Regions from separate parts of the Neobacillus sp. DFD-2R genome, predicted to be linked through region 1. Evidence: predicted binding sites of a transcription regulator. Region 1 holds the regulator's gene; each other region holds the start of a gene.

The links. Region 1 encodes Rex, which represses fermentation and respiration genes when NADH is low (regulators of the CRP and FNR family bind a similar motif). Its sites were predicted from a motif close to TTGTGAAATATTTCACAA; they were not measured.
Region 2: AC3ANV_RS23465 (anion permease) is a predicted target of Rex. The motif match lies at 1,292-1,309, and genes of this name have one in related genera.
Region 3: AC3ANV_RS02545 (DoxX family membrane protein) is a predicted target of Rex. The motif match lies at 1,323-1,340, and genes of this name have one in related genera.
Region 4: AC3ANV_RS00740 (AtpZ/AtpI family protein) is a predicted target of Rex. The motif match lies at 1,671-1,688, and genes of this name have one in related genera.

Annotation. Positions count from the first base shown of each region.
Region 1 covers NZ_CM173228.1:5,224,453-5,227,646, reverse strand. The annotation lists gene AC3ANV_RS26160 (ABC-F family ATP-binding cassette domain-containing protein) at 1-971, opposite strand, end outside; gene moaC (cyclic pyranopterin monophosphate synthase MoaC) at 1,157-1,654, shown strand; gene AC3ANV_RS26150 (redox-sensing transcriptional repressor Rex) at 1,690-2,346, shown strand; gene AC3ANV_RS26145 (YhbD family protein) at 2,478-3,101, shown strand; gene AC3ANV_RS26140 (polymer-forming cytoskeletal protein) at 3,114-3,194, shown strand, end outside.
Region 2 covers NZ_CM173228.1:4,688,863-4,692,056, reverse strand. The annotation lists gene dcuS (DcuS/MalK family sensor histidine kinase) at 1-277, shown strand, start outside; gene AC3ANV_RS23470 (response regulator) at 293-1,012, shown strand; gene AC3ANV_RS23465 (anion permease) at 1,404-2,834, shown strand; gene AC3ANV_RS23460 (hypothetical protein) at 2,870-3,055, shown strand; gene AC3ANV_RS23455 (fumarate hydratase) at 3,055-3,194, shown strand, end outside.
Region 3 covers NZ_CM173228.1:522,726-525,919, reverse strand. The annotation lists gene AC3ANV_RS02555 (WD40/YVTN/BNR-like repeat-containing protein) at 1-174, shown strand, start outside; gene AC3ANV_RS02550 (sulfite exporter TauE/SafE family protein) at 298-1,065, opposite strand; gene AC3ANV_RS02545 (DoxX family membrane protein) at 1,424-1,933, shown strand; gene AC3ANV_RS02540 (CPBP family intramembrane glutamic endopeptidase) at 2,043-2,936, opposite strand.
Region 4 covers NZ_CM173228.1:145,247-148,440, forward strand. The annotation lists gene AC3ANV_RS00735 (S8 family serine peptidase) at 1-1,484, shown strand, start outside; gene AC3ANV_RS00740 (AtpZ/AtpI family protein) at 1,834-2,055, shown strand; gene AC3ANV_RS00745 (ATP synthase subunit I) at 2,062-2,436, shown strand; gene atpB (F0F1 ATP synthase subunit A) at 2,460-3,173, shown strand.

The sequences.
Region 1 (3,194 bases):
CTTTGCTTTTCGATTTCAAAGGAAAAGGAAGCTGATTTTTCGTCTCCAAGGGGCCGATCCATGATTTCCATTTTCTCAAGCTTTTTACGACGGCTTTGTGCTCTTTTGGTGGTTGACGCACGTGCTAGGTTTCGCTGGATGAAATCTTGTAAGTTGGCAACTTCCTGCTGCTGCTTTTCATAAAGCTTCAAATCACGTTCATAGTTGGCTGCCTTTTGCTCAAGGTAAGCGCTATAGTTTCCGGAGAATTTTTGGATTTGTTTACGTGAGACTTCATAAACCTGGGAGACCACTTTATCTAAAAAATAGCGGTCATGGGAAACAATTAAGATGGCACCATCATAGGCTTGCAGGTATTGCTCCAGCCAGGAAAGGGTGTCAATATCAAGATGGTTCGTAGGCTCGTCCAATATTAATATATCGGGTCTCGTTAACAGGAGCTTCCCTAACGCGAGCCGGGTTTTTTGCCCGCCGCTTAAGCTGGAAATCATTGACCCATGATCGCGAAAATTTAAACCATGCAAAACAGAGCGAATATCGGCTTCGTATTGATAGCCTCCCTGTTCTTTAAATTTCACTTGGAGACTGTCATACTCTTTTAGAATTCTTTCGTATTTACCGCTGTCGTCCATCGCATCAGTGTCAGCCATTTGTTCTTCCAGCTGACGAAGTGTTTTTTCCATGATTCGAAGCGATTCAAACACAGTCAGCATTTCTTCCCAAATCGATAAATTCGATTCCAAACCTGTATTTTGTGCTAAATAACCAATGGTTACTTCTTTTGGTTTAATAATCTCACCGCCATCATGTGACAGGTGTCCCGCAATAATCTTTAATAATGTCGATTTTCCTGCACCGTTACGGCCAACAAGTGCCACACGGTCACGAGTTTGTAATTCCAGTTTTATATTCGATAAAATAAGTTCAGCACCATAATATTTTGCCAGTTGATTTACTTGCAACAAAATCATTATTTTTCACCTCTATACATACAAATAGTGTACCTTATTCCTAGTACGTCGGCAATAAACTGCTGTTAATTAGAGCGCCGGAAGGAATTTTGTCGAATGAAAAAAATAATCATTTGGCTAATTCGCTCAAACTTTCACACACATAGATGAAAAAATAGTGTATGATTTTATAGGAGGATTAAAATATGGCGGATTTTACTCATTTTAATGAAGAAGGCAGAGCGAAAATGGTTGACGTAAGTGATAAGCCGGAGACGGCACGCACTGCACTTGCCCATTCCAGCATTGCAGTAAGTAAAGAGATTTATGATAAAATAACGAATAATGAAATGAAAAAGGGCGATGTGTTAGCAGTCGCTCAGGTTGCGGCTGTTATGGCTGCGAAAAAAACATGGGATCTTATTCCAATGTGCCACCCGATACCTTTAACGAGTGTAAATATTACCTTCTCATGGGAACCGGAGGCCAATGACCAATATAAATTAAGAATTTCTGCATTTGTTAAAACAAAAGGAAGTACAGGTGTTGAAATGGAAGCGTTAACAGCTGCGGCTGCTTGTGCGTTAACCATTTATGATATGTGTAAGGCAGTTGATAAAGGTATGGTGATTGGTCCAACCTATTTAGTTGAGAAAACGGGCGGGAAAAACGGTGATTTTAAAAGAACCGGGCAAGTTAAATAATTTACTAAACCATACATGCGGGGTGTAGGAGTCAAATGATAAATGAAACGATGAAAATACCACAGGCAACAGCAAAACGGCTGCCCTTATATTATCGATTTTTACAAAACCTCCATGCTTCCGGCAAGCAACGGGTTTCTTCTGCAGAATTAAGTGAAGCTGTGAAAGTGGACTCGGCAACCATTCGCAGGGACTTCTCCTATTTTGGAGCATTAGGGAAAAAAGGCTATGGTTACAATGTTAATTACCTACTAACCTTCTTCCGTAAAACACTGGATCAGGACGAACTGACAAAGGTTGCCCTAATCGGGGTAGGTAATCTTGGAACCGCCTTTTTAAATTATAATTTTTTAAAAAATAATAATACAAAAATTGAATGTGCCTTCGATGTCGACCCTGAAAAAATGGGAACATTGATTGGCGATGTCCCTATTCTTCCGATGGATAATTTGGAGGAGCATTTGTCCAATGAAAATATACCTGTGGCGATTTTAACAGTGCCTGCGCCTGTTGCCCAGACGATTACGGACCGGCTTGTAAAAGCAAATGTTAAGGGAATATTAAATTTCACTCCTGCAAGGTTAAATGTACCGCCTTCGATTAGAGTGCATCATATTGACTTAGCAGTAGAGCTTCAATCACTGGTATATTTTTTAAAGCATTATCCAACAGAGGAAATAGTAGCAGAGTAAAACAAAGACCTTTTCGCGAAAAATATCGTGGAAAGGTCTTTTTCTTTTGGAATAGGAAGCCCAATTTAAATCACCGGCTTTACAACGTAACAGTGTTATGTTACATTTACGGTATGAAAGGGGTTTTCACAATGAGCGAGGAGTTAATCTCTAAAAAGGATTTATTAGAACTGGCCGGGATATCGTATGGGCAGTTATATAGATGGAAACGAAAGGATCTTATTCCGGAAGAGTGGTTTGTAAGGAAATCAACATTCACAGGTCAGGAAACATTTTTCCCAAAAGAAAAGATTTTAGAAAGAATCGATAAAATTCAAACGATGAAAGAGAACCTTTCCTTAGACGAACTGGCGGACATGTTTTCACCAAATGTCACCGATTTAAATTTAACCAAGGACGAGTTAATAAAACGTAACATTGTTTCGACGGTGGTTATCGATTTTTATTTAGAGCAGGAAAAAGGCGGTCATCAATTTGATTTTTCGAGAATGCTTGAAGTGTTTGTCTTAGAGAAGCTCCTTCAATCAGGTGAAATTAATCTCGATGAAGGGAAAATACTGCTTCAGGTGCTTCAGGACAATAAACCCTTGATTAAACAGAAAAGCGGAGAATTGGTGATTACGAGAAAGCTAGGGGTTTCATCCTGCCTGTTATTGATCAATGCGGAAGCCTTCCATTTTGAGCGGGGAACAAAAATTGTCGCACAGCTTTCACTGATGAGTTGCATGGAAGAAATTAAATCGAAATTACTATAAAGGAGAATGGAAATGGATATGAAACAACGGGGAGATCTGGTCATCAATGGCTTTGGCGCATCCAACGGCGGACAATTCAACCTTGTTACATTA
Region 2 (3,194 bases), 540 kb from region 1:
GGATGCGGTTAAGGGATGTAAGGAAAAAGCTATTGAAGTTGAAATTATCCCTTTCTGCCATGATAAGTTATCTATTACTGTTTCGGATACAGGAAAAGGAATGAGCCAATCCATCATAAACAGTGCGTTTAAGAAGGGATTCTCTACTAAAGGAGAAGATAGGGGATTCGGTTTATATCTTGTAGAACAGAGTGTAAAAAAATTAAACGGCACGATTAAAATATTTTCAAATGAAGGAAGCGGGACCAGGTTTAATGTTATTATTTCAGATGAGTAGTAGGAGTGGAGAACCATGATTAAGACGTTCATAGTTGAAGATGATCCAATGGTTGCAGAATTTAACCGAAGATATCTTGAAAAAATAAACGGATATGAATTGGTAGGAATTGCTTCCTCGTTCGATGAAGCTCTTCCGATCATCGAAAATGAGGAGATTGATCTTATACTATTAGATATTTATATGCCCGGTGAAAATGGCTGGAGTTTGCTGTCAAAAATAAGAGGTTTAGGAAAAGGGATTGATGTCATCATCATAACAGCGGCATGTGATAAACAAAGTATAAAAAACGGATTAAGGTTCGGCGCTGTAGATTATTTGATAAAACCATTTGAATTTGGCCGATTTAAAGCTGCCCTTACCTCTTATCAAGAGGAACAAACCTTAATCAATAATCAGGAAAAGCTGAATCAAAACGACCTGGATAATATTCTCCATCATAAAGACCAGCAAATCGTGTCAGGTTTTGAGCTTCCTAAAGGGTTAACGAAAAGTACCTTAGTAAAGGTTTGGGAAAAAATTATTGAAAAGCAGAATGATTTTTTTTCAACAGATGAACTAGCTCAGCTTGTAGGTATATCGAGAGTTTCAATGCGGAAATACCTGTTTTTTTTAACGGAAATAAATATTTTGGAAACAGAGGTCGTATATGGAGCTATAGGACGGCCTGTTTATATGCATCGCATTAATAATATAGATTACACGTTAATAAATAACTATATTAATAGTCCATAGAATAACAATCAAGAGGGTAGAGAGCGATCTCAATCCTCTTTTTTTTACGCTTTTTCTTACTTTCCTTAATTACAAAACTCTTTATAAATTTTCATTAACTATTAACTGCTCAGCCATTTCAGTAAGATTTGATTGTAGAGTAAATATGATTTTATTGTTGTAATTAAATCCAATTAATGGGGGGGTTAAAAATTATTTTTATCTGCAAAGGTCGTTTAAAAATGGAATGAGTTGTTTTAAAGCTTCTAATTAAATTAGCGGCTATTTTAAAACAATAGTATGTGAAATGTTTCACAAATGTGTACGTTTTGTGAACTTTACTAAAAAAATTAAAGGGAGTGAAAAAATGTCTGTTCCAGCTAAAAAGCTAAGACAAAATCCGACCAATCCAATGGTTAATAATCCAAAGAAAACGAGTGAGGTAAAACTAATTCCTTTATTGATTACACTTGCTGTAGGAATTGCAATCTGGATGATCGGACCGCCGATAGGTTTGAAACCCCAGGCATGGCATTTATTTGCCATTTTTGTGGCAACCATTATTGGTTTAATAAGCAAACCACTGCCAATGGGCAGTGTAGCAATTTTATCGTTAACAGCTACAGTAATTACTCAAACGCTGACAATCGAACAGTCCTTGAGCGGTTTTCAAAACTCAACAATCTGGCTGATTGTCATTGCATTTTTTATTTCAAGAGGATTTATTAAAACGGGACTGGGTTCACGTGTAGCCTATGTATTTGTAAAGAAATTCGGTAAAAAAACCCTTGGTTTATCCTATTCCCTTATTGCCAGTGACCTTATATTATCACCTGCAATGCCATCAAATACGGCTAGAGCGGGTGGAATCCTTCTTCCTATTATCCGTTCCCTTTCAGAATCATACGGATCACGTGTAGGGGATGGAACCGAAAGAAAAATTGGAGCATTTTTAACAAAAGTTTCTTTTCAGGGAGACATGATCACATCTGCTATGTTTTTAACGGCTATGGCTGCCAACCCATTAGCCGCCCAAATTACAAAGGACCTAACAGGAAAATCGATTTCTTGGATGGGGTGGGCAACAGCTGCAATCGTACCAGGACTAATAAGTTTAATTTTGATTCCTTATGTTATTTATAAATTGTACCCGCCTGAGATAAAGGAAACACCTGCTGCTACTGAAATGGCAGCTCAAAAGTTGAAAGAAATGGGACCTCTTAAAAAAGAAGAATGGTACATGATTGGTGTATTCCTTCTAATTTTATCGTTATGGATTTTTGGAACAAGCTTAAACGTAAATGCCACAACTACTGCTTTTATTGGGTTAGGAATGCTTCTGCTAACACAAGTTTTATCATGGTCAGATATTAAGAAAGAAGAAGGAGCCTGGGATACATTAATCTGGTTTTCGGTTTTAGTCATGATGGCTACGTTCTTGAATCAACTGGGTATGATTCCATGGTTTAGCAGTACTATGAAAGGCGCTGTAAGTGGAATGCCATGGGTTTGGGCACTGGTCATTCTATCAATCGTATACTTCTATTCCCATTATTTCTTCGCAAGTAATACAGCCCATGTCAGTGCCATGTATGCAGCGTTCCTGACAGTCATTATTGCAGCAGGAGCACCGCCTTTAGTGGCGGCATTAATACTTGCTTTCTTTAGTAATTTATTCGGATGTATGACACATTACGGCTGTGGACCGGCACCGGTTTTCTTTGGCAGCGGTTATGTTACTCAAAACAAATGGTGGTCATTAGGTTTCCTTATTTCGATCATTCATATTGTCGTGTGGATAGGCATCGGAGGCCTGTGGTGGAAATTACTAGGGCTTTGGTAAAAATTAATCCAATAAGTTGATATGGGGGGCAGTTTATGAAATCCAACTGTTGCTATGCTGCTTTAAAAACAGAACATCGGGTGGAGCTATTTCATGGTCATGATGATGGATATGATTTAGTCATTCCTTTTCTAGTTTGTTCAAAATGCGGCGGGATTCAACTAACGATCGTAGCGGAAGAAGATAGCAGAAAATTGCTATCTATTGGAGGAGTTAAATAATGCGTGAAGTTTCTGCGAAATTAATTACTGAGACAGTTAAAAATCTTAGTATAAAGGCTGCTTGTGATTTACCGGAGGATGTAGAAAACCTTATTGCAGCAGGATTGGAACAGGAAGAATCCCAATTTGGAATTTATAG
Region 3 (3,194 bases), 760 kb from region 1:
GGAAAAACATGGGTGAATAGTAACGTGGCGTTAGAAGGATACGGAGAAGCTTATTTAGCGATAGCAGATGCGAATCACGGATGGTGGATCACGACTGAAAATGGCAAACCAAGTTTGATGTATACCACATCAGATGGCGGAATTCACTGGAATCAAATCCATATTTTTCGCTAAATGAAAGCAATCAATTCCCGGTATTAGAAAAGAGTAGGACCTTTCCTATCCAAGGAAAAGTCCTACTCTTTTTCATGATCTATTTTTTAAACACAAATGATTTAGGTGAGCTACCGGTAACATCTAAACAATCAGCTTTATACCACTAAAAATAATGATGGCAGCTACCACGGTACGGAGTGGTTTGGCAGGAACTTTGGCTGATAGAGTACTCCCTATCAAAACACCGGGAATAGAGCCAATTAATAAGTTTCCTACAAGGGTGTAGTTTACACTGCCGGCATGTGCATGGAGCAGCCCTGCGACAGTCACCAATAAAAATGCGTGGGCAATATCTGTACCGACCAACTCAGATGATTTCAATCGGTAAAGATATAACATAGCAAGGGCAAATAAAGAACCTGATCCAATGGAAGTGAGTCCGACAATAAAACCAAAGACGACGCCGATACAGATTGTTAATCCTCGTTTATCTTCGATAGCCTTTAATTGCCAACGGTTAGGTCTTATTTTTTTATCAAAAAAGGTTCGAATCAAGATGGCAATAGCAACTAAAATAAGGACATAACCAAGAGATTGCTTTATTAATTGTTCTTGATTATGATAGGAAGCTTCGAAAAGTTGCAGGATTCCAATCGCCGCAGCAGCACTTGGAACGCTTCCAATTGCAAGGTATTTCACTAATTTGAAATTAATTGTTTTTTGCCTCCAATGCTGTACGACACCAAACAGTTTTGTGATGGAGTTATACACAAGATCTGTTCCTACTGCAATAGAAGGATGAATCCCTACCATTATAAGAACAGGCGTTAAAAGGGCAGCCCCCCCTACACCTGTCAGCCCTACTAAAAAGCCAACCAACAAACCCATAGCTGCTATACCGATACTCATCGTAAATTTCTCCTTTTTATACCCAAGTAAATATATATGAATTATAGAATTTAATGATTAGCTTGTAAACAAATATTCTAAATTTTCTATCGTCTATTTTTAAAAAAAGCTATTAAATTTAATAAATTGGTGCACATTTATATATATTATGACAATATTATCAACTTGGACCCCTTACCCTTTAGGTTTAACCCGCTAAATTGCTGTTACTTTCCTTTTTTCATTCGTCATATTTTGTTCAATTCTTTTTAACAAACATGTGAAATAGTGAACAAATTACTCTCGTTTCAAGATAAAAGGATTATACTAACAATGTAATCAAGTTACCAATAATACTTTTCATAAAGGGGTCTTTTATATGTTTAACAAATTTTTAAGACAAAATAAAGCGGCTGCAGCTATTCTTACCGTCTTACGTATATATCTTGGGTATGCATGGTTAACAGCCGGTCTGCACAAGCTTACAGGCGGTTTTGATGCTTCCGGTTTTCTAAAAGGCGCGATCGCCAATCCGGTTAAAGGTCCGGACGGCAGCATGGTCTATGCTACTTATGTAGGATTCTTAAAACACATTGCCTTACCGAACGCTCACATCTTTAATACTATTATTCCGTTAGGTGAATTTCTTGTCGGTCTAGGACTTATTCTCGGATGCTTAACAACAGCGGCTATGTTCTTCGGCTTACTCATGAACTTCTCTTATGTGATGGCCGGTACTGTTTCTACCAACCCAATGGATATTTTACTGGGTGTCATCATCCTTGCTGCCGGTTACAACGCAGGCAGCATCGGTCTTGACCGTTGGGTCGTTCCATTTATCCGTAAAACGGCTGCTAAAGGAAACAAAGCAGCAACATATAGGGCTTAACACAAAAGTACCTCATTCCGAAGGATCGGAATGAGGTACTTTTTTCATTATGCTGTTTTTAAATCCTCTTATCGGCGAAAAAATAGATCGGCCGTAATCCCTCTTTTTTCTAGACTTGGATTTCGTGTGAAGTTCTAGAAGTAAAGAATCTTTCAATATAGAATTTAGTAATCAAAAAGCCAAGCAAAATGACCACAGTAGTCCATACGCTTGCCTCGATTCCAAAAGATCCCCCTGTCCAAATGTTATCAGAACTCTTAATATGAAAGAAACCATTTCCTTTTGTACCGCTGACATTAAATCCAAGTATGTTCCCTTGAAAGAAATTCCAGGTTAAATGATACCCCATTGACATCCAGAGTGTCTTTGTTTGTATGAACATGTAGGCAAACAAAAAACCGATGAGAAAGACATTAACAATCCCCAGTAAATGTACATTGGGATTTCCAAGATGTGCAAATCCAAAAACCAAACTGGATACAATATAAATAATAGGATAAGATTTTGTCTGCTTTAAAGCGGAAATAACATAGCCACGGAAGAATATTTCCTCATTGAGGGCTACAAAAATGAAACTCACAAAGAGTAAACAGATTTCTGTTAAAAAATGAAGAGTAATTTTAGCAGGAACCAAGGTGATTTGCTTCGTCACTAATAGAATCAATGTAATGAAAACAATAGATGCTGCACCTAAAAACAATCCAAGCAGTAAGTTGCTTCCTTGAGAGCGAAGAGAAGTAATTCCTACATCTTTCCACTTTTTCTTCTCTTTTTTCAAACAAATCAATACCGCAACAATGACACCTAGTAACTGAGTCAAAATCAAGAAGAAATTAGTAAAAGGATTATCTGCTAATATATCAATAGGAATGCTCCAATTTGATCCAACAATCAACACCGGTATGGAGAAGAGCCCTGTCAGGATGTTCATAAGTCCAAATGCTAAAATTAACTTCCAACCACTCCTTACTTGACCTTCTGTGTTTTTAAACCATTTTTTCATGCAAAATCTCCTATCAGATAATAAAATAAGAATCTATTTGTATTTTTTACTACATTTTATCACAGCAAAGAACCTCCACTCTTCATTATAATTAAAATAACCGGAGTAAATATCATTGAAAAAAGATATTAGTTGTAACCTTTATTCGCCTCCTGTTATTTCCTTCTTAAATTTTTAATTGGATGTTCATAGAATTGTAATATTAAATTTGTACTATTATTTATGGGCACCAAACCTAATGCCTTTTCACTCTTTCGT
Region 4 (3,194 bases), 380 kb from region 1:
TTGCATTGAACCGCGCGGTCGACAAAGGCATCACGGCCGTGGCGGCATCGGGCAATTCCGGGCCGAATGTGTGGACGGTCGGTTCACCGGGCACAGCCGCGAAGGCCATCTCTGTCGGGGCCTCGACCCCGACCATGGAAATCCCCTATTTATTAATAGAAGGAATGCAGGATAAATTTCGGATTCAACCGATGGAAGGGTCGGAAAAGTGGACGCTGGACCGCTCCATTGAAATGGTGGATGGCGGCATCGGAAAGAAAGAGGAATTGAAAAATGTTCTGGGTAAAATGGTGCTTATCAAGCGGGGCCGCTTAACGTTTACCGCGAAGGCGAAAAATGCCATCGAAGCGGGGGCAAAGGCGGTCATTATCTACAATAATATGAGTGGAAGCTTCATCGGGAATCTGGAAACGCCGAGCACCATACCGGTCGGTTCACTCTCTAAGCGTGACGGAGATAGGATAACAAAGGAATTGAAAAATAAAAGCCTCTCGACCAGATTATCTGTAATAGAAGAAAAAGATCGTCTCGCTGAGTTTAGTTCACGGGGTCCTGTGACGGGAACGTGGGAAATCAAGCCGGACATTGTCGCGCCGGGAGTGGCTATCAATTCGACGGTCCCGGGAGGATATCTTTCGCTGCAGGGAACAAGCATGGCGGCACCGCATGTTGCCGGGGCCTGCGCGTTAATTAAACAGGCCCATCCCGATTGGACGCCGGCACAAATCAAGGCAGCGCTGATGAATACCGCGAAGCCGCTGGTGAAATACACCGGAGCATCGGGGCAAGTTCCGATTTATTATCGCACCTATGAACAAGGGGCGGGCAGAATCCAGGTGGACGATGCCGTCAAAGCGGAATCCCTTGTTACGCCGAGCTCGATTAAGTTTGGAAAATTTGCCTTCGGCGATCAGCGGGCTGTGCACAAGGCTAATTTGCATGTTGATAATGTGTCTAACCAAACGATCAGGTATTCGTTTGATGTTCCTGAGCATGTGGACGGGCTTGAGTGGAGGTTCCCGCTGATGTTTACATTAGCGCCAAAACAATCCCGTGATATTACCGTTGAGCTCACAGTCGAGCCTTCGGTTTTTAAAGGGAAAATTCAGGACGGTTTTCTTAGCTTGCATGCGGGCGCTAACTCCATCCGCATCCCTTACATTTATGTGCTTGAGGAGCCGAATTACCCGCGGGTAATGGGCTTTGATTTTGGTGAAGGGGATAAGCAGGGCCATTACCGTTATGAGGTCTATTTGCCGGGCGGTGCCGAGGAATTTGGAATTGCCTTGTTTAACCCGGAGGATTACCGCTTTGTCGGGTTTTTAGATACAGGGCGGAATTGGAAGAAAGGATTAATTAAAAAAGATATCCCTGTCGAGCAGATCCCTGCAGAAGGGACCTATTTGGCTAAAGTGTTTGCCAAAAAAGCCAATCAGGAGGATTTTATTGAGACGATGATTACAATCGGGAAAAAGGTGGAGTAAAACGGGGCGGCAATGGCCACCCTTTTTCCATTTTTAGCTAGGGTAGAATCGTCCTCTTAAGGTCTGACCTTTTCGGGTGAAAACCCTTTTATATTTAGTGTGATAATGCGGGCGGTGAGGTGAAATAGGCAGTGCAAAAATTGCCTAAAAATGGTATGGAAATATAATGAGAAAACTGGGAATAGTTTGTGGAATATTTCACGTAAATGCATTGACATTGACATGTGCCTATTGTATGCTAACAAAGGGTGTAAAATGGTAGGGTTTTCAAGGATATCACTGTGTTAACCTACTATATTATTTACCTCTTACCCAGCGCTGATTCTCTTAATAGTGAGGATGCGATAATATGCGTAAAAACAACCGCCACCCATTTAAAGCTATGGCTTTGATGTCCGCAATTGTCTCCCAGTTAGTCGGTTCCATTCTTATAGGTATATTTTCAGGCAGATGGCTGGATCGACATTGGGGTACCGAGCCAATTTTCTTAATAATTGGGTTGCTAATCGGATTGGCAGCAGGAACTTATTCCATGCTTCTCTCAATCCGCCATTTCTATTCAGGAGATTAAACAACTATGCCGGAATTTAGAGTAATGTACAACAGGCAACGGAAATGGATCTTTTACTTGTTGTCAATTTATGTTCTTGGCTGGGGATTCACTTCTTACAAGACAATCTTTTTAGGCTTGATTCTCGGGACATGCTTTAGCTTCCTGAATCTATGGATGCTCGTAAGAAAGACAGAAAGCTTTGACAAAGCGATTGCCAAAGGGAAAAAGGTTCGATCACTCGGATCGCTCCAAAGGATGGCGACCGCAGCGATTGCCGTGATTATCGCATTAAGATACCCGCAATACTTTCAAATTATTTACCTTGTTTTGGGACTAATGACATCCTATATTGTCATTATGATAGATTATTTTTATCATGCATTGCATGTTCATAAATGAAATGGGAAGCGAGGTGAGTTTACATGCATCATGGAGCTCCTGAGGTGCAGATTTTAGGACTTTGGTTTAACTTAGCCAATGTATTGATGATTACGGTTGCGAGTGCAATTGTTTTTCTTATAGCCGTTCTTTCCACTCGCAAGCTTGCCATGAAACCTACAGGGATGCAAAACTTCTTTGAATGGGTAATGGACTTTGTGAAGGGGATCATCAATAGTACAATGGATTGGAAGGATGGAGGAAGATTTCACATCCTTGGAATCACAATTATTATGTATATTTTTGTATCCAATATGTTAGGTCTGCCATTTGCACTGGTGATTGACGAAAAGCTTTGGTGGAAATCACCGACAGCCGATCCTGTTATTACGTTAACATTAGCTGTAATGGTTGTAGGGCTTTCCCATTTCTATGGCGTAAAGCTAAAAGGATTCAAAGGATATGGAAAAGGATTCTTCAGTCCGATGGGATTCTTATTCCCGTTAAAAATTATTGAAGAGTTTGCCAATACACTGACTCTTGGTCTGCGGCTTTATGGTAACATTTACGCCGGTGAATTGCTTCTTTCGCTATTGGCGGGAGGATTGGCAACGTCAGGAATAGTTGGCACGATAGCAGCAGTGCCGCTAACACTTGTATGGCAAGGTTTCTCCGTTTTCGTTGGTACTATTCAAGCTTATATCTTTACCATGTTAACAATGGTTTATATGTCGCACAAAGTCGGCCATGACCATTAATATATTTATGCAACAAAAAAT